3 regions of the Kitasatospora sp. NPDC086791 genome follow, and region 1 is predicted to be linked to each of the others. Evidence: riboswitches for the same ligand, from Rfam matches in the RefSeq annotation. Region 1 holds a riboswitch; each other region holds the start of a gene.

Region 1 (5,505 bases):
CTCCGCCTCGGGCATGGTGAGGCCGGTGTGCAGGGCGTCGGCGGTGGCGATGACGTCGTACGGGTTGACCGTCAGGGCGTCGTCCGCGAGCTCCGCGTGCGCGCCGGCCTCCCGGGAGAGGACCAGGGCGCAGCCGCGGTCGGACACCACCGGGACCTCCTTGGCCACCAGGTTCATGCCGTCCCGGATCGGGTTGACCAGGGCCACGTCGGCCAGTCGGTAGGCGGCCAGGGAGCGCGGGAAGTCGTCGTCGACGTGCAGGATCAGCGGCTTCCAGGTGGGGGTGGCGAACTCGGCGTCGATCTCCGCCGCGAGGCTCCGGACCGCGGCCGTGTAGTTCCGGTACTCGGCGAGGTCGGTCCGGGACGGGTAGGCGAACGCGATGTGCACCACCCGGTCGTGCCACTCGGGGCGGGTGCGGAGCAGGTGCCGGTAGGCCTGGAGGCCGCGGACGATGTTCTTGCTGAGCTCGGTGCGGTCGACCCGGACGATGGTGCGGCGGCCGCCGACCGCCGCGCGCAGGGCGGCGAGGCGCTCGTCCACGTCGGGCCGGCGGGAGCGTTCGCGCAGGAAGTCGGCGTCGGCGCCGAGGGCGTGCACGCCGAGCCGGGTGGTGCGGCCGTCGAAGGTGACGGTGAGCGCCTCGTGGTCGACGGCGGCGCCGAGCAGGTCCGCGCAGCAGGCGGCGAAGGCGCGGGCCCAGCGTTCGGTGAGGAAGCCGGCCCGGTCGGCGCCCAGGATGCCGGTCAGGACGGCCCGGGCGACGTCGTCGGGCAGCAGCCGGTAGTACTCGGGCGGGGCCCACGGGGTGTGCGAGAAGTGGCCGATCCGCAGGTCGGGGCGGGCGGCGCGGAGCAGGGCCGGGGCGAGGGACAGGTGGTAGTCCTGGACGAGCACCGCGGCGCCCGGGGCGGCCTCGGCGGCCAGGGCCTCGGCGAAGGCCGCGTTGTAGGCCCGGTAGGCGGCCCATTCGGTGCGGAAGCCGGCGTCGAAGGCGGGAGCGGTGGGGGTCGCGTACAGCAGGTGGTGGATGAACCAGAGGGTGGAGTTGGCGACGCCGTTGTAGGCCCGGGCGAAGGTCTCCGGATCGATGTCCAGCATCCGGACGGCCTGCCCGCCGACGTCGTGCCCGGCCAGGTCGAGGCGGCCGGCGGGGGCCTGCGCGGCGGCTCTGCGGTCCGCGTCGCCGAGCGCGGCGCAGACCCAGACGGCGTTCGGGTCGTCGATGGCGGAGAGTCCGGAGACCAGGCCCCCGCCGCCGCGCCGCAGGGTCAGCGTGCCGTCGTCGGCGGTGCTGAAGGACACCGGTCCCCGGTTGGAGGCCACCAGGACGGGGGCGGTGCCGGTCGCACTCGAACGTTCGGTCGTGAGATCGCCCATGGGTGGGATGTTGCCGGGGGTCCGGCGCGGCAAACCCCTCAATGCCGGGTGGCGTATTCGGGGACGGTGTGCATCGGGGGGCGTTCCAGGGCGGTGATCGGGTGGGTGTACGCCGTGAAGGCGCGGCTCTCCGGGTCGCGGGTGAACTGGGTGAGCTGCGGGTGGACCAGGTCGGCGGAGGCCTTGAGCCGGTGGGCGCGGTCCAGGCGTTCGAGGGCGGTGCGGTAGATGGTGGCGGCCATCCGGCCCAGGGCCTGGCCGTCCTGGTGGCGGTGGTGCCGGACGCCGACGTCCACCTGGGCCAGGGCGTCCAGGCCGGCCAGCTCCAACGCGTCCACCAGCAGGCCGAGTTCGACGCCGTAGCCGGTGGGGAAGGGCAGCCGTTCGAGTAGCGAGCGGCGGGCCGCGTACTCGCCGCCGAGGGGCTGGACGAAACCGGCGAGTTCCGGCCAGTGCAGGTTGAGCAGGGGGCGGGCGACGAGTTCGGTGACCCGGCCGCCGCCGGCCGGGACGACCGCGCCGGACTCCGTCTCCAGCGGGCGGTCGTACATCGCCTTGACCAGGTGGATGGACTCGTCGGTCAGCAGCGGGCCGACGATGCCGGAGACGAAGGCCGGGTCGAACTCGCGCAGGTCGGCGTCCACGAAGCAGACGATGTCGCCGTGGGTGACCAGCAGGGACCGCCAGAGCACCTCGCCCTTGCCGGGGGCGGCGGGCAGCCGGGGCAGGATGGCGTCCCGGTGCTCCACCCGGGCGCCGGCCTCGGCGGCGACGGCGGCGGTGGCGTCGGTGGAGCCGGAGTCGACCACGACGAGCTCGTCGACGAGCGGGAGGCGTTCCATCAGCTCGCGGCGGACGGTGCGGACGATGTCGCCGACGGTGGCCTCCTCGTCCAGGGCGGGGAGGACCACGCTGACCGTGCGCCCGGTGCGCTCCTTGGCCGCGAGGAGGGTGTCGACCGGCCGGTCGGCCGCGCTCCAGGAGCGGCGGCGCAGCCAGGACGCCGCCTGCGGGAGGAGCGCGGGAGTCGGTTCGGCGGGCACGGAAGTCTCCTCGGCGGGTCGGGTGGGACGGGTCATCTCGCGTGGCGGACGGTCCCGTTCAGGGTTGACGCCTTCGGATACAGTCTTCGTACAGCGGTCGGACCTTTGCACGCCGGGGTCGCCGTTGAGCACCACCACAATTTCACAAGCTCATCCAGAGGGACTGAGGGAACGGCCCGTTGACGTCCCGGCAACCTTCTCGCGCGGCTGTCTCGACAGGCCCCGGCGGGACAGGTGCCAATTCCGGCCTGTGGCGCGACCGCGCCGCAGGGAAGATGAGGAGAGAGGCCTCGCCATCATGGCTATCGACACCGCCGCACCTTCCCCCAGCCTTCGGCCGGGGGGACCCCGACCCGTCGACCTCGGCCCCGCCGCCGCGCTGTCCTGTCGCGAGTGCGGCACCCGCTTCCCGCTCGGCCCGAGCTTCGCCTGCCTGGAGTGCTTCGGCCCGTTGGAGATCGCCTACGAGTTCGGCAGCGAGGGCGCCGAGGAGCTGCGCAAGCGGATCGAGGCCGGTCCGACGTCCATCTGGCGCTACGCGCCGCTGCTGCCGGTGCCGGCCGACGTGGCGTCCAAGCCCAACCTGAACCCGGGCTGGACCCCGCTGGTGAAGGCGGACAACCTGGGCCGGGAGCTCGGTTTCACCGCCCAGCTGCACGTCAAGGACGACTCCGGGAACCCGACGCACTCGTTCAAGGACCGCGTGGTGGCCTGCGCCATCGAGGCGGCGCGGGCGTTCGGCTACACGACGCTGTCCTGCTCCTCCACCGGCAACCTGGCCGGCGCGGTGGGCGCGGCGGCCGCCCGGGCCGGGTTCCGGTCCTGCGTGTTCATCCCGCACGACCTGGAGCAGGGCAAGGTCGTCATGGCCGGGGTGTACGGCGGCGAGCTGATCGGCATCGAGGGCAACTACGACGACGTGAACCGCTTCTGCTCGGAGCTGATCGGCGACCCGGCCGGCGAGGGCTGGGGCTTCGTCAACGTCAACCTGCGGCCGTACTACGGCGAGGGTTCCAAGACGCTGGCGTACGAGATCTGCGAGCAGCTCGGCTGGCGGCTGCCGGAGCAGATCGTGATCCCGATCGCCTCGGGCTCGCAGCTGACGAAGATCGACAAGGGGCTGCAGGAGCTGATCAAGCTGGGCCTGGTCGAGGACCGGCCGTACCGGATCTTCGGCGCCCAGGCCGAGGGCTGCTCGCCGGTGTCGGCCGCCTTCAAGGCCGGCCGGGACGTGATCCGGCCGGTCAAGCCGGACACCATCGCCAAGTCGCTGGCGATCGGCAACCCGGCCGACGGCCCGTACGTGCTGGACATCGCCCGCCGCACCGGCGGCGCGGTGGAGGACGTCACGGACGCCGAGGTGGTGGCGGCGATCCGGCTGCTGGCGCGGACCGAGGGCATCTTCGCCGAGACCGCGGGCGGGGTGACCGTCGGCGTGCTGAAGAAGCTGGTCGAGACCGGGCAGCTGGATCCGGCCAAGGAGACCGTCGCGATCAACACCGGCGACGGCCTGAAGACCCTGGACGCCGTCTCCGACGCCGGGATGACCGCCGTCATCCGCCCGACGCTGGACTCGTTCCGCGCCGCCGGCCTCGTGTCCGCCTGAACCTCCCCCGCCCCGCACGGCCCGCACCGCAAGGGCCCCACCCCGCAAGGCCCGACCCCGCAAGGAGAGCCATGAGCGCCAACGTCCGCATCCCCACCATCCTGCGCACCTACACCGGCGGCGCCGCCGAGGTGACCGCCGAGGGCGCCACCCTGGCCGAGGTCATCGCCGACCTGGAGAAGAACCACGCGGGCATCGCCGCCCGCCTGCTGGACGACACCGGCAAGCTGCGCCGCTTCGTCAACGTCTACGTGAACGACGACGACGTGCGCTTCGCCGACGGCCTGGCGACCGAGATCAAGGACGGCGCCGGCGTCTCGATCATCCCGGCGGTGGCCGGCGGCTGCTGATCCGCCCGCCATTCGGTTGCTCGCCCCGCCATTCGGCCGCCCGTCCGTACGGAATTCCGTTCTCCGTATGCGCGGGCGGCCGGTTGCATTCCGGCTGGAATATTTCCGGGTCGAGTCGGAGTAGAGTGTCGCTCGGTTGGGAACAGGGGTTCCCTCTCGACCGCCCGCGCCGTTCTGCCGGGGCGCGTCCGGCCGGTGAGACCGGCCCGTGAAACATGTCAGGCCGATGTCAGAATTACCTCGGGGATTTGGGTAATTCGTCCGCTATGCCCGGCGTGAAATGCCGATATCTTCCCGATTCGGCCCGTCCTGTCCCTTGATCGGGCGGCGGAATTGACGGCGGCTGACCCTGTTGCAGAGGGCTTCGGTCCGGATACATTCAGCGGCGGTCGACGCAATCACCCGCTCACCGGAAGCCGTCCGGCGTCCCGCGCGGAGGGTTGCGGCGTGCACGGCTGCGCCCAGGGGGGGTTCCCCGGGCCGGCCTTCAAACCAACCCGGGCCCGCGACCTGCGGGCACGTGAAGGGCCAGCACAGCACTAGGGGAGTTCGGAATGGCTCAGGGCACCGTCAAGTGGTTCAACGCGGAGAAGGGCTACGGCTTCATCGCGGTCGACGGTGGTGCGGACGTCTTCGTCCACTACAGCGCGATCCAGATGGACGGCTACCGCACCCTCGAGGAGGGCCAGCGGGTCGAGTTCGAGATTTCCCAGGGACAGAAGGGCCCGCAGGCGGACATGGTTCGCGCGGCGGTCTGACCCCTTCCGACTCCAGGAGCTCGGCGCGGCCCACGGCTGGTGACCGCTCGCTTCTCGACGGGCCCGCACGACACGCGTCGTGCGGGCCCGTCGGCGTTCCCGGACGGGCCCGTCGGGGTTCTCGAACGGGCTCGCCGGCGTTCCCGGACGGGCTCGCCGGTGCTCCCGTGCGGGCTCAGCGGCGGCTCGCGGGTTGGCGATTGGGCTTGCACTCGACCACCCGGAGTGCTAATCATTGGCGTTAGCACTCACAGCGTGAGAGTGACAGCGGACCGGGTCGGTGAGGCCCCCGGGAGCGGTAGGGGAAAGGACCCCCGCACACCAGGGCCGTCCGTCGCGGGCACCCCTTGGTCCGAGCAGTCGACCGT
Region 2 (5,505 bases), on a different contig from region 1:
GCGCAGGCGCGGGCCAACGCGGCCGCCGCCGGGCTCGCGCCGCTGCCGCCGGCCACCCTGGAGGCGGTGCGGGAGCTGTATGACCGCCGGATCCGGCCGCAGGTGCACGACCGCTGGTGACGGCGTGGCGGGCGTCGGCCGGGGTCGACTCCCGACGTCCGTCAGCCCGTTGCTAGCGCGGGGGCTCGGCGGGCGGGTCGAAGGCGCGGAAGAGCAGGAGGTCCGGCGCCTGTGCGCGGATCGCGGTCCAGCGCTCCTGGAAGGCGTGCCGCAGCCGCGCGGGCGGCCAGGGTGAGGGCCGCAACTCCGGTGGGAGCAGCGGGTCCTGCTCCAGCGCGTGGCCGAACGCGTCGGCCAGGCGCAGCGCGGTGGCGACGAGTCCGGTGGATTCGTGAGCAGCGGTGCGGGCGTCGGCGGCGCCGAGGGCGTCGGCGAGCGGGCCGTACGCCGCGACGGTGTCGGCCGCTGGCCAGAGGCGTTCCGCGATGGAGGCGGGGTCGGCGAAGCCCGGGCCGGTCAGCCGGGTGGCCTCCGCCGTGATCAGGTAGGTGTCGACCGTCGACTGCGCGGTCTCGCCGAGGAGTTCGGGCAGGAGGTCGTGCGGGCTGACGTAGGTGCCGGGCGCGAGCGGGACGCCGCCGAGCCGGGTCAGCGCGGTGCGGAGCGCGTCGCGTTCGGCCCGGCGCTGTTCGGGGACGGAGAAGGTGTAGAGGCGCCAGAGGCCGTCCCAGGGGGCGAGTCCGGCGTCCTGCGCGTAGGCGAGCGCGATGAACCGGGCGTCCGTGTCGGTGCGGAGGCGGCCCGCGTCGGTCAGCCGGAGGCGGCCCTTGCGGCCCCGCCCCTCCTGGCGCAGCACGCCCGCCGCCTCCAGCCGGCGGACCGCCAGCCGGACCGGTTGGTCCGCGAGGCCGGCCGCCGCGGCGACGTCGTAGACGTAGTCGAGCGAGGCGGTGCCCCGGGGGTCGAAGCAGGCCTCGACCACCGTGCGCGGCGCGGGCTTGTAGTCGGGCACGGGAGTCCTCGGTTCGTGACGGCACGGCCCCGGCTGGGGGTGGTCCGGCCACTGTGCCACACGGGGGTGGGCGGGGTGCCGGGCCGTCGGCGGGGGCGGTGCGTCCCCGGCCCAGGGGCCCGCTGCCGCCCGCGTGTGGCGGGGGGAGGATTGACGGGGCGGCCGGGGAATCTTGTATGGTTCCTGGCGAATCATCCAGAGGGGTGGAGGGACCGGCCCTACGAAGCCCCGGCAGCTCCCCGGTCGACCCGGCGTCCGAAGTACGCGCCGTGCCGCCCGGGATCAGTGCCAACTCCGGCCTGTCGCCACTGTGGCGCGGGAAAGATGAGGAGACACGGTGCTCTCTGTGCTGTCCTTCGCCCGGGCGCTTCCCGCCCCGGCCCTTTCGCGTACCCGTCTCGTGCCCGGCGCAGGCAATCGGCCGACTTCTCCGGCCCGTCCGCGCTGACCACCCCCCGGCTCCACGCCCGGGGCCTCCGTGAGCACGGCCCACCCGCCGCTCACGGGATTCGAGACGGAGTACCCATTCCCATGCAGAACACGAGCGGCGTCGGCGTGCTCGACAAGGTCACCTCGATCCTCGGCACCTTGGAGGCCGGTCCGGCCACCCTCGCCGGGCTGGTCGCGGCCACCGGGCTGGCGCGGCCCACCGCCCACCGGCTGGCCGTCGCACTCGAACACCACCGCCTGGTCACCAGGGACCTGCAGGGCCGGTTCGTCCTCGGCCCCCGGCTCTCCGAGCTGTCGGCGGCCGCGGGGGAGGACCGGCTGCTGGCCGCCGCCGGCTCCGTCCTGACCCACCTGCGCGACGTCACCGGCGAGAGCGCCCAGCTCTACCGCCGGCAGGGCGAGGTCCGGATCTGCGTGGCCGCCGCCGAGCGGCTGTCCGGCCTGCGCGACACCGTGCCGGTGGGCATCACCTTCCCGATGAAGGTCGGCTCGGCCGCCCAGGTCCTGCTCGCCTGGGAGGAGCCCGAGCGGCTCCACCGCGGCCTGCAGGGTGCCCGGTTCACCGCCACCGCCCTCAGCGGCGTGCGGCGCCGCGGCTGGGCGCAGTCCATCGGCGAGCGCGAACTCGGCGTCGCCTCCGTCTCCGCGCCGGTCCGCGGCCCGTCGAACCGGGTGGTGGCCGCCGTCTCCGTCTCCGGCCCGATCGAACGGCTGACCCGCCACCCCGGCGCGCAGCTCTCCCGGGCGGTGGTCGAGGCGGCCGACCGCCTCACCGAGGCCCTGCGCCACCCCTGACCGCCGGGCCTCCCCGCCTCTCCCCGTCCCTTCCGTCTCCGCCCCGCCGCTCAGGCCCGGAGCTGCGGGACGACGAGGGAGGGGCGGGGGATCCGGCTGATCACCGAGCCGATCAGGGTGCCGATCGACACCCCGAACACCGCCGACACGGCCGCCAGCACGGATTGCGCCCCGTTCCCGACCTCGATCTGCGCGGTGTTCAACAGGCCGAAGGAGCCCGGCACCACGATCCAGAACGCCGGGAGGTAGAGCACCTGCCAGAGCCGACCGCCCGGCAGCCAGTGCACCAGGGTGGCCGCGACCGCGGCGGAGACCGCCCCGGCCAGGCCGCCGATCGCGGCGCCGTGCGCCATCCCCACCGCCACCTGGACGGTCACGCTCACCGCGATCACCGCGACGATCCACGGGACGGCCGCGGGCGGGGTGTGGACGTTGACCACCACCCCGGCCACCGCGATCGCCAGCCCCAGCCCGATCACCCACCAGCTCGGCTTCGCGACCTGCACGTTGGCCAGTGCCGTGGCCGGCATGCCGGTCGCCGTCGCGGCCGCGGCCACCCCCGCGAGGAACAGCGCCAGCTGCACCGCGCCGGACACCAGCCGGGCCGTACCCGCGCTGGCCGCGCCCGCGGCGATCTCCGACAGCCCGGTGACCAGCAGTCCGCCCGGCAGCAGGATCGCCAGGGTGGCCACGATCGTCCGCAGCGGCCCGTCCAGCACGGCGGCCCGGGCGAGCGACAGGACCAGCAGCGCGACCAGGAACCCGGCGGTGACGGGCAGCAGCGGTCGCAGGTACGGCAGGCGCCGGGCGAGCGCGGTCAGCCCCACCACGATCAGCGAGCCGAGCCCGGCCACCAGCACGTTCGCCGCCACCGGCTGCAGGAAGAGGCAGACCCCCACCCCGACCGGCAGTGCCCCGAGGTCCGCCACCCAGGTGGGCCAGCGGGCCGGCGCCCGCCGGATCCCGTCCAGTTCGGCCAGCGCCCGCGGCCCGTCGAGCTCACCGGCGCGCAGCCGGTGCACCAGGTGCAGGACGTCCGCCGTCTGTTCGAACCGCAGCGCGGTGCCCACCGGCTGGAAGCGGGTGCCCTCGTCCGGGCCCAGGGCGACGAACAGCCCGTTGGTCAGGGCCGCGACCCGGACCTCCGGCGCCCCCGACGCCTTTCCCAGTCCGCGCAGTTCCTCCTCGACCTCGTGGACGGGCAGACCACCGCCCAGCAGGGCCTCCCCCAGGTCGAGCAGCAGGCGGCAGAGCGGGTCGGGCGGGGTGCCGGGGCCCCGGACCGAGGGAGACTTGCTAGGCATGGCAGGTATCGTCCCATCCCGACCGTTTCGGTCCTTCTCTGCCCCGGTCTGTTCGGTTCGGGCTCGGCGGGGCCTTTGCTTCCGGCGGGGCCGCTGCCCCGGGTGTTCGAGGCCGGTCCGGGATGGCTCGGCGCGCCGGTGAGGCCGTCGTGGGTGTTGTCGTCGGGGCTCCCGGCCGGGGTGCCGAACGTGATGTGAGGCCTGCGTGAAGGTCGCGGGTGGGGCCGGTGATCGGCCGTTGATCGGGCGTAGACGGCGAGCCTGGAGCATCGGGAACCGGAGGGAACCGGTTCGGAGGCCACAGCCTGACCACCGGTACCAGTACGGCCGGACCACGGGCCGCGCGGGTGCCCAGTGCTGATGCCGCCGGATCGGAGCTCCCGTGAGTGTCCGAACCACGGAAGGGCAGGCGAGGCATGGACAGCGGGCAGTCGGTGCGAGCGGCGGCGGGCTTCGGCGAGCAGCTGCGGGTACGGCGCGAGCGGATCGGGCTGACCCAGCAGTGCCTCGCCGATCACGCGACCCTGAGCGTGCGGGCGATCCGGGACATGGAGAGCGGCCGGGTGCGCCGGCCCCGCAACGAGACCGTCCGGCTGCTGGCGGACGCGCTGCGGCTGGAGGGCCGCAACCGGACGGAGTTCGAGGAGGCCGCCCGCCGGCACCCGCTCGCCGACGAGCCGGCGGCGGTGCCGGCCCCGGCCGCCCCGCCGGTGGCGCGCGGGGCGATCGTCGGCCGGGAGGTGGAGACCGAGGTGCTGGTCGACGCCTTCGCCCTGCACGGCGACCGGCTGGTCTCTCTGGTCGGGCTCGGCGGGGTGGGCAAGACCCGGCTCGCCCTGGAGGTGGCCCGCCGGGTGCACCTGGCCGCGCACTGGTCGGTGCGGTGGGTGGACTGCGGCGGCGGCCCGCACCCCTGGCGCGGCCGGCCGGACGACCTGGTCCGGGAGATCGGCGACCGGCCCGCCCTGCTGGTGCTGGACGGCGCCGACGGCGGCGTGGACGCCGGGCAGTTGGACGCCCTGTTCCACCACTGCCCCGGACTCCGGGTGCTGATCACCGCCCGGGAGGCCCGGCCGCTGCCCGGCGGCCAGGTCATCCCGCTCGCGCCGCTGCCCGTCCCGGCCCCCGAACTGGACGCCGAACCGGAGGCGTTGGCGCAGGTCGGGGCCGTCCGGCTGCTGCTCTCGCACCTGTGCAGACTTCGTCCCGGTTACACCCTGGAGCGCTCCGAGGCGCCCGCCGTCGCGGAGCTCTGCCGCCACCTGGACGGCCTGCCGGGCGCGTTGGAGCGCGCGGCGGGCTGGGCGCTGGTGCAGTCCACCGGCCAGCTGGTGGCCCGGCTGGCCGCCGTCCCGTTCACGCTGGCGGCACCGCCGCTGGTGTTCGGCGCGCGCGGCGACGTGCGGGACGAGGTGGAGCCGGCGATCCGAAAGCTGACGGATCGTCAGCGCGCACTGCTGGACGTGCTGGTGGACGAGCCGGGGGACTGGTCGGGGGAGGACGCGGTGGTGCGCACCGGCTGGGCGCTGCAGACCTGCCTGGCGACGGTGCACGAGCTGCTGTCGCGCGGGCTGATCCGCAGCGTGCCCGCCCGGGACGGCGTGCGCTTCACGGTGCTCAACCTGTGCCGGCGACTCGTCCGGGAGGAGCCGGGGCTCCGGCTGGCCCCGACCGGGGACGTGCCGCTGCTGGCCGTCGCGGGCTGACGGCTCGGCCGACGGCGCGGCCGACGGCGCGGGCCGGTGGTGCGGGCCGGTGGTGCGGCAGTGCCTCGGCCGGGCGCCGATTCTGCCGCATTGTGCCGCAGGAGCTGCCGCTCGCCGGGCCCGATCGTTCCTAACGTTCTCCGCGGGGCTGGGCCGTCGCGGAACACGCGCCGGAATTCCCGGACCGCCGGCCCGGCGTCGGCGGAATTCCATCGACGATCTCTACCGATGAGGGCTG
Region 3 (5,505 bases), on a different contig from region 1:
AGCCTCCGGCGCGATCTCCGCCGTCCTGGGCGCCTACCTGCGCTTCCACCCGCGCGCCCGGGTGACCACCCTCGTCCCGCTGCTGTTCTTCCTGCCGCTGCGCTTCCCGGCCTGGCTGGTGCTCGGCCTCTGGTTCGCCCTGCAGTGGTGGTCGGTGCACTCGGCGGGCCCGGGGGTGGCCTACCTGGTCCACGTGATCGGCTTCTCGGCCGGGTTCCTCTACGCCTGCACCGTGGTCCGCCACCCCCCGCGACGACCGGGCTGACGCCCGATACGCTGGCGCCACCCCACAAAGGAGCCCGAACAGTGATCACCGCCATCGTCCTGATCAAGACCAGTGTCGACCGCATCCCGGAGATCGCCGAGGCCATCGCCTCGATCGAGGGCGTCAGCGAGGTCTACTCGGTGACCGGCGGGTACGACCTGGTGGCGATGGTCCGGGTGCGCCGTCACGACGACCTGGCCGAGGTCATCCCGGGCCGGCTCAACAAGGTCCCGGGCGTGGCGCACACCGAGACCCAGATCGCCTTCCGCACCTACTCCCAGCACGACCTGGAGGCGGCCTTCGCCCTCGGCCTGGACGAGTAGCGGGGCGGCCGGCTCAGCCCTCCCGGCGGCCCCGGTCGACCTGCACCGTCGCGACGCAACGCCCGCCCTCGTTGCGGTAGTTCCAGGCCGCGCCGTCCGTGACCAGCTCGCGGACGGCGGTCAGGAGGCGCTCGACGTGCTCGTCCGGCGTCCCGGCGCCGAAGCTGACCCGGATCGCGTTCAGGCTGCGCTCACCCGGCAGCGAGGGCTCCGGCGCACCGCACTCCGAGACCGGACTGGGCGCGACGCCCGACTCGTCGCCCAGCAAGGTGCGCACCAGCGGGTGCGCGCAGAACAGACCGTCGCGCACCCCGATGCCGTACTCGGCGGACAGCGCGGCCGAGAAGTGCGAGCTGTTCCAGCCCCGGACCACGAAGGACAGCACGCCGACCCGCGCCGAGTCGGCGCCGAACAAGTTCAGCACCTTGACCTGCGGAATCTCCGCCAGTCCCGCCGTCAGCCGGTCGACCAGCTGCCGCTCCCGGGCCTCCAGCGCGTCGAAGCCGGCCTCGCTCAGCGCCCGGCAGGCCGAGGCGATCGCGTAGGCGCCGATGACGTTCGGCGAACCGGCCTCGTGCCGGGCCGGGCCAGTGTGCCACTGCACGGCCACCGAGCCGTCCGTCTCCCGGGCCACCGTCCGGGTCGCGCCGCCGCCGGCCAGGTACGGCTCGGCCGCGTCCAGCCAGTCCGCCCGGCCGGCCAGCACCCCCGCGCCGAACGGCGCGTAGATCTTGTGGCCGGAGAAGGCGATCCAGTCGACGTCCAGCTCGCGCACCGAGACCCGGTGGTGCGGAGCCAGCTGGGCGGCGTCCAGCACGACCCGCGCGCCGTGCCGGTGCGCGGTCCGGGTCAGCTCGGCGACCGGCCACAGCTCGCCGGTCACGTTGGAGGCGCCGGTGACGCAGAGCAGCTTCGGGCCCTCGGGCGCCTCGGCGAGCGCGGCGTCCAGCGCGGCGACCGCCTCGGCCCACGAGCGCGGCGCGCGCAGGTAGGTGACGCCCAGTCCGGCGTGCGCCCAGGGCAGCAGCGAGGCGTGGTGCTCGGTCTCGAAGGCGAACACCCGGGTCCCGGCCGGAACGGCGGCGGCCAGCAGGTTGAGCGAGTCGGTGGTGGCCCGGGTGAAGACCACCTGGTCGCCCTCGCGCAGGTCGAGGAAGTCGGCGACGGTACGGCGGCTCTGCTCGAAGAGGTCGGTGGACAGCTGCGAGAGGTAGCCGGCCCCGCGGTGCACGCTGCCGTAGTACGGCGCGTAGGCGGCGACGTCGTCCCAGACCCGCTGCAGCGCCGGCGCGCTGGCCGCGTAGTCGAGCGCCGCGTAGCCGACCTTCTCACCACTGGCGAGCGGGACCTGGACGTCGGCGCCCAGCACGGCGAGGGGGGCGCAGATGTCGGTGGCGAGGGACATGAGGATGCACTCCTTCGGGGTATGGGGACCCCCGGAGTGCTGCTCGTCGGGCGTCCGCGCTTGCCGCACGGACGGTTTGCCGTGACGACCCGGTCCTCACCCAGGGCACCCCGCCACGGACGGAGGGTTGCCGGACAGCAAGCTGGGGCTTGACGCTGTCACTCATGACCTGCCGTCGACTCTAGGTCGCGTCCGGCGGGGTGGTCAAACGGGCATCCACGATCCGGACACCGCTCCCGCCGCCTCACCCGCCCACCGCCGGAACGCCGGGGAGCCCGCGCCGGCGTACCGGCACGGGCTCCCGACTACCGCTTCAGCTCCGGCTGGTGGCCTCCGACCAGCGCCGCAGCAGCTCCTCCGCCGCGCCCGAGTCGATCGCCTCCGCCGCCCGGACCATGCCCGCCGCGAGCTGCTCCGTCAGCGGCGCGTCGCCCAGGTCGAGCGCGACCAGCGCCGCCGCCGTGTTCAGCAGGACGGCGTCCCGCACCGGCCCGCGCTCCCCGGCCAGCATCCGGCGCGCGACCTCGGCGTTGTACGCCGGGTCCCCGCCGCGCAGCGCCTCGATGCCGACCAGCTCGATGCCGACCTCGCGCGGGTCGAAGGAGGTCTCGGTGACCACCCCGTCGCGCACCACCCACACCCGCGAGGTGGTGGTGATGGTCAGTTCGTCCAGTCCGTCGTCACCGCGGAAGACCAGGGCGGTCGAACCGCGCCGGGCGAGCACCCCGGCGATCAGCCCGGCCAGCCGGGTGTCGAAACAGCCGATGGCGTGCGAGGTGACCTTGGCCGGGTTGGTCAGCGGGCCGAGGATGTTGAAGGCGGTCGGCACCCCGAGGTCGCGCCGGGCGGTGGCGGCGTGCCGCATCGAGGGGTGGAACTTCGCCGCGAAGCAGAAGGTGAGCCCGACCTCCTCGACCACCTCGGCGACCCGCCGGGCGGACAGGTCCAGCGCCACGCCGAGCTTCTCCAGCACGTCCGAGGACCCGCTGGACGAGGAGGCGGCCCGGTTGCCGTGCTTGACCACCCTGGCACCGGCCGCCGCCGCGACGATCGCCGACATCGTGGAGATGTTGACGGTCTTCGCCCGGTCCCCGCCGGTGCCGACGATGTCCACCGCCGGGCCGGGGACGTGCAGCGGTTCGGCGTGCGCGTACATCGCGTCCACCAGACCGCTGATCTCGTCGACCGTCTCGCCCTTGGCCCGCAGCGCGATCATGAAGCCGGCCACCTGGGCGGGGGACGCCTCGCCGCTCATGATCCGGTCCATCGCCCACGCGGTGGACGAGCGGTCGAGGTCCTCCCCCTTCAACAGCGCCGACAGGAGGTCCGGCCAGGAGCGGACCACCTGCGCGGGGTCGCTACCGCCGTTCGCAGGGTTCACGTTCACCATGGCTGACTCCAGCTGTTGTCGGTTCCCCCGCGGCTCCGGGGGGCGTCCGTACGGATGGAGCCAGCCTATCGAGCGGCGGGGTGCCCGTGGTCCCCTCTTCTCTCCTTCTGAGACGGCACCGCTCAGCGGGCGGCCGGAGCCCGCTTCGCCAGCCGCGCCCGCAGCAGGGTGGCGACCGCCTCGGCCAGCGCCACCGGGTCCACCGGGTGGGAGATCGCGGCGTCGGCCCGGCTCCAGGCGGCGAGCCAGGAGTCCTGCGGCCGGCCGATCAGCACCAGCACCGGCGGGCAGCCGTAGATCTCGTCCTTCAGCTGCCGCCCGAGCCCCAGCCCGCCGGCCGGGACGGCCTCGCCGTCCAGCACGCAGAGGTCCACGCCGCCCTTCTCCAGCGCCTTGAGCACCGCGGGGGTGGTCGCGCACTCCAGGTAGGACAGCTGCGGAAGATCCTCGGCGGGCCGGCGGCCGAGCGCCGTCAGCACCTGTTCGCGGGTGTTGCGGTCGTCGCTGTAGACGAGAACGGTGAGCGTCTCATCGGTCGTGTACGCCATGGGCCCTGCTCCCTCAAGTGTGATCCGGACCACGTTCGCCTGATCCGGATGCTACTCCCGATCACCCTCCGCCGAGTGCCCCTCGCGCACGTTCCCCCTCAAGCCGCCGCGCCCTGGACTCACCCGCCTGGAGGACGTCCCGTCACCCTGGACCGCCCGGTCCACCCGTACGGCCGACCCGGGCCGTTCCCCCCTACCTCCCGCGGCTGCTCCGACCGTGCAGCGACGCGCCGGGCAACGGGGTCGCGGGCCGCTCCGAGGAACCGTCAGAAAAGGGACACGCCGCTGCTCAGCCCCCGTCCGGGCACCCCGCCGCCCCCCAAGCGGGCATACCGCACGCACCGGACACTCCGAGGGACACCCCCCGGCGTGAAGACGGAATAAGGGACCGACATAATGTCCGTCGTGGCGACAGCAACAGCAGTAGAAACCGGGCACGCGCACGGATCGGTCAACCGGCCGAACATGGTCAGCGTCGGAACGATCGTCTGGCTCAGTTCCGAGTTGATGTTCTTCGCGGCCCTCTTCGCGATGTACTTCACGCTCCGCTCCGTCAAGGGAGCCGAGTTCTGGACCGAGAAGGCCCACGCCCTCAACGTGCCGTTCTCCTCGGTCAACACCACCGTCCTGGTGCTCTCCTCGCTCACCTGCCAGCTCGGCGTGTTCGCCGCCGAACGCGGTGACGTGAAGAAGCTCCGCATGTGGTTCATCATCACGTTCATGATGGGCGCGGTCTTCATCGGCGGCCAGGTCTACGAGTACACCGAGCTGGTCAAGAAGGACGGCCTGTCGCTGTCCTCCGACCCGTACGGCACGGTGTTCTACCTGACCACCGGCTTCCACGGCCTGCACGTGACGGGTGGTCTGATCGCCTTCCTGCTGGTCCTGGGACGGACGTACGCAGCCAAGCGCTTCACGCACGAGCAGGCCACCGCCGCGATCGTCGTGTCGTACTACTGGCACTTCGTCGACGTCGTGTGGATCGGCCTGTTCGCGACCATCTACCTGATCAAGTAACCAGCTGATCAGGTCGCTGGCCACCGGCTGCGGCCCCCGCCCTCACCGGCGACGGGCCGCTTCTGCCGGTGCCGACGCTCCCACCGACCGACCGCGCGCGCAGCCCTAGACAGGCAGCCTCGTGCCGGCCAGACCGGCCGCCGGGTGCACCCACCAGTCGACCAGATCCTGACACCGGGGTTATTCCGTGAAAAAGCTCTCCGCACGACGGCGCCACCCATTGGCGGCGCTGGTCGTCCTACTTCTCGCCCTGGCGGCAACCGGGGGGCTGTACGCCGCGTTCGCGCCCGCCGACAAGGCGCAGGCCGACGTCGCCGCGCAGTCGCTCGCGATCGATGAGGGCAAGAAGCTCTTCGCCGTCGGTTGCTCCTCCTGCCACGGCCTGAACGGCCAGGGCGGCAGTGACGGTCCGAGCCTGGTCGGCGTCGGCTCCGCCGCCGTCGACTTCCAGGTCGGCACCGGCCGCATGCCGGCCCAGCAGCCCGGCGCCCAGGTGCCGCGCAAGAAGGTCATCTACACGCAGGCCGAGATCGACCAGCTCTCCGCCTTCGTCGCCT

Evidence for each region. A riboswitch is a leader RNA that binds a small molecule or an ion and turns the genes downstream of it on or off. The one in region 1 is predicted to bind S-adenosylmethionine.
Region 2: linked by a shared signal. The riboswitch ahead of AB0Q99_RS01490 (IclR family transcriptional regulator) and the one ahead of thrC (threonine synthase) in region 1 are both predicted to bind S-adenosylmethionine.
Region 3: linked by a shared signal. The riboswitch ahead of AB0Q99_RS09415 (aminotransferase class V-fold PLP-dependent enzyme) and the one ahead of thrC (threonine synthase) in region 1 are both predicted to bind S-adenosylmethionine.

What each region holds. Positions count from the first base shown of each region.
Region 1 is NZ_JBFBOC010000027.1:71,016-76,520, forward strand. It holds gene AB0Q99_RS27265 (trehalose-6-phosphate synthase) at 1-1,380, opposite strand, end outside; gene AB0Q99_RS27270 (glucosyl-3-phosphoglycerate synthase) at 1,419-2,423, opposite strand; SAM riboswitch class I at 2,571-2,705, shown strand; gene thrC (threonine synthase) at 2,722-4,029, shown strand; gene AB0Q99_RS27280 (MoaD/ThiS family protein) at 4,101-4,379, shown strand; gene AB0Q99_RS27285 (cold-shock protein) at 4,934-5,137, shown strand.
Region 2 is NZ_JBFBOC010000001.1:387,812-393,316, reverse strand. It holds gene AB0Q99_RS01500 (aldo/keto reductase) at 1-120, shown strand, start outside; gene AB0Q99_RS01495 (PaaX family transcriptional regulator C-terminal domain-containing protein) at 173-1,012, opposite strand; SAM riboswitch class I at 1,201-1,343, shown strand; gene AB0Q99_RS01490 (IclR family transcriptional regulator) at 1,544-2,257, shown strand; gene AB0Q99_RS01485 (threonine/serine exporter family protein) at 2,308-3,561, opposite strand; gene AB0Q99_RS01480 (helix-turn-helix domain-containing protein) at 3,978-5,267, shown strand.
Region 3 is NZ_JBFBOC010000004.1:98,551-104,055, reverse strand. It holds gene AB0Q99_RS09425 (rhomboid family intramembrane serine protease) at 1-265, shown strand, start outside; gene AB0Q99_RS09420 (Lrp/AsnC ligand binding domain-containing protein) at 307-588, shown strand; gene AB0Q99_RS09415 (aminotransferase class V-fold PLP-dependent enzyme) at 602-1,993, opposite strand; SAM riboswitch class IV at 2,045-2,163, opposite strand; gene trpD (anthranilate phosphoribosyltransferase) at 2,307-3,383, opposite strand; gene AB0Q99_RS09405 (hypothetical protein) at 3,506-3,931, opposite strand; gene AB0Q99_RS09400 (heme-copper oxidase subunit III) at 4,328-4,948, shown strand; gene AB0Q99_RS09395 (c-type cytochrome) at 5,136-5,505, shown strand, end outside.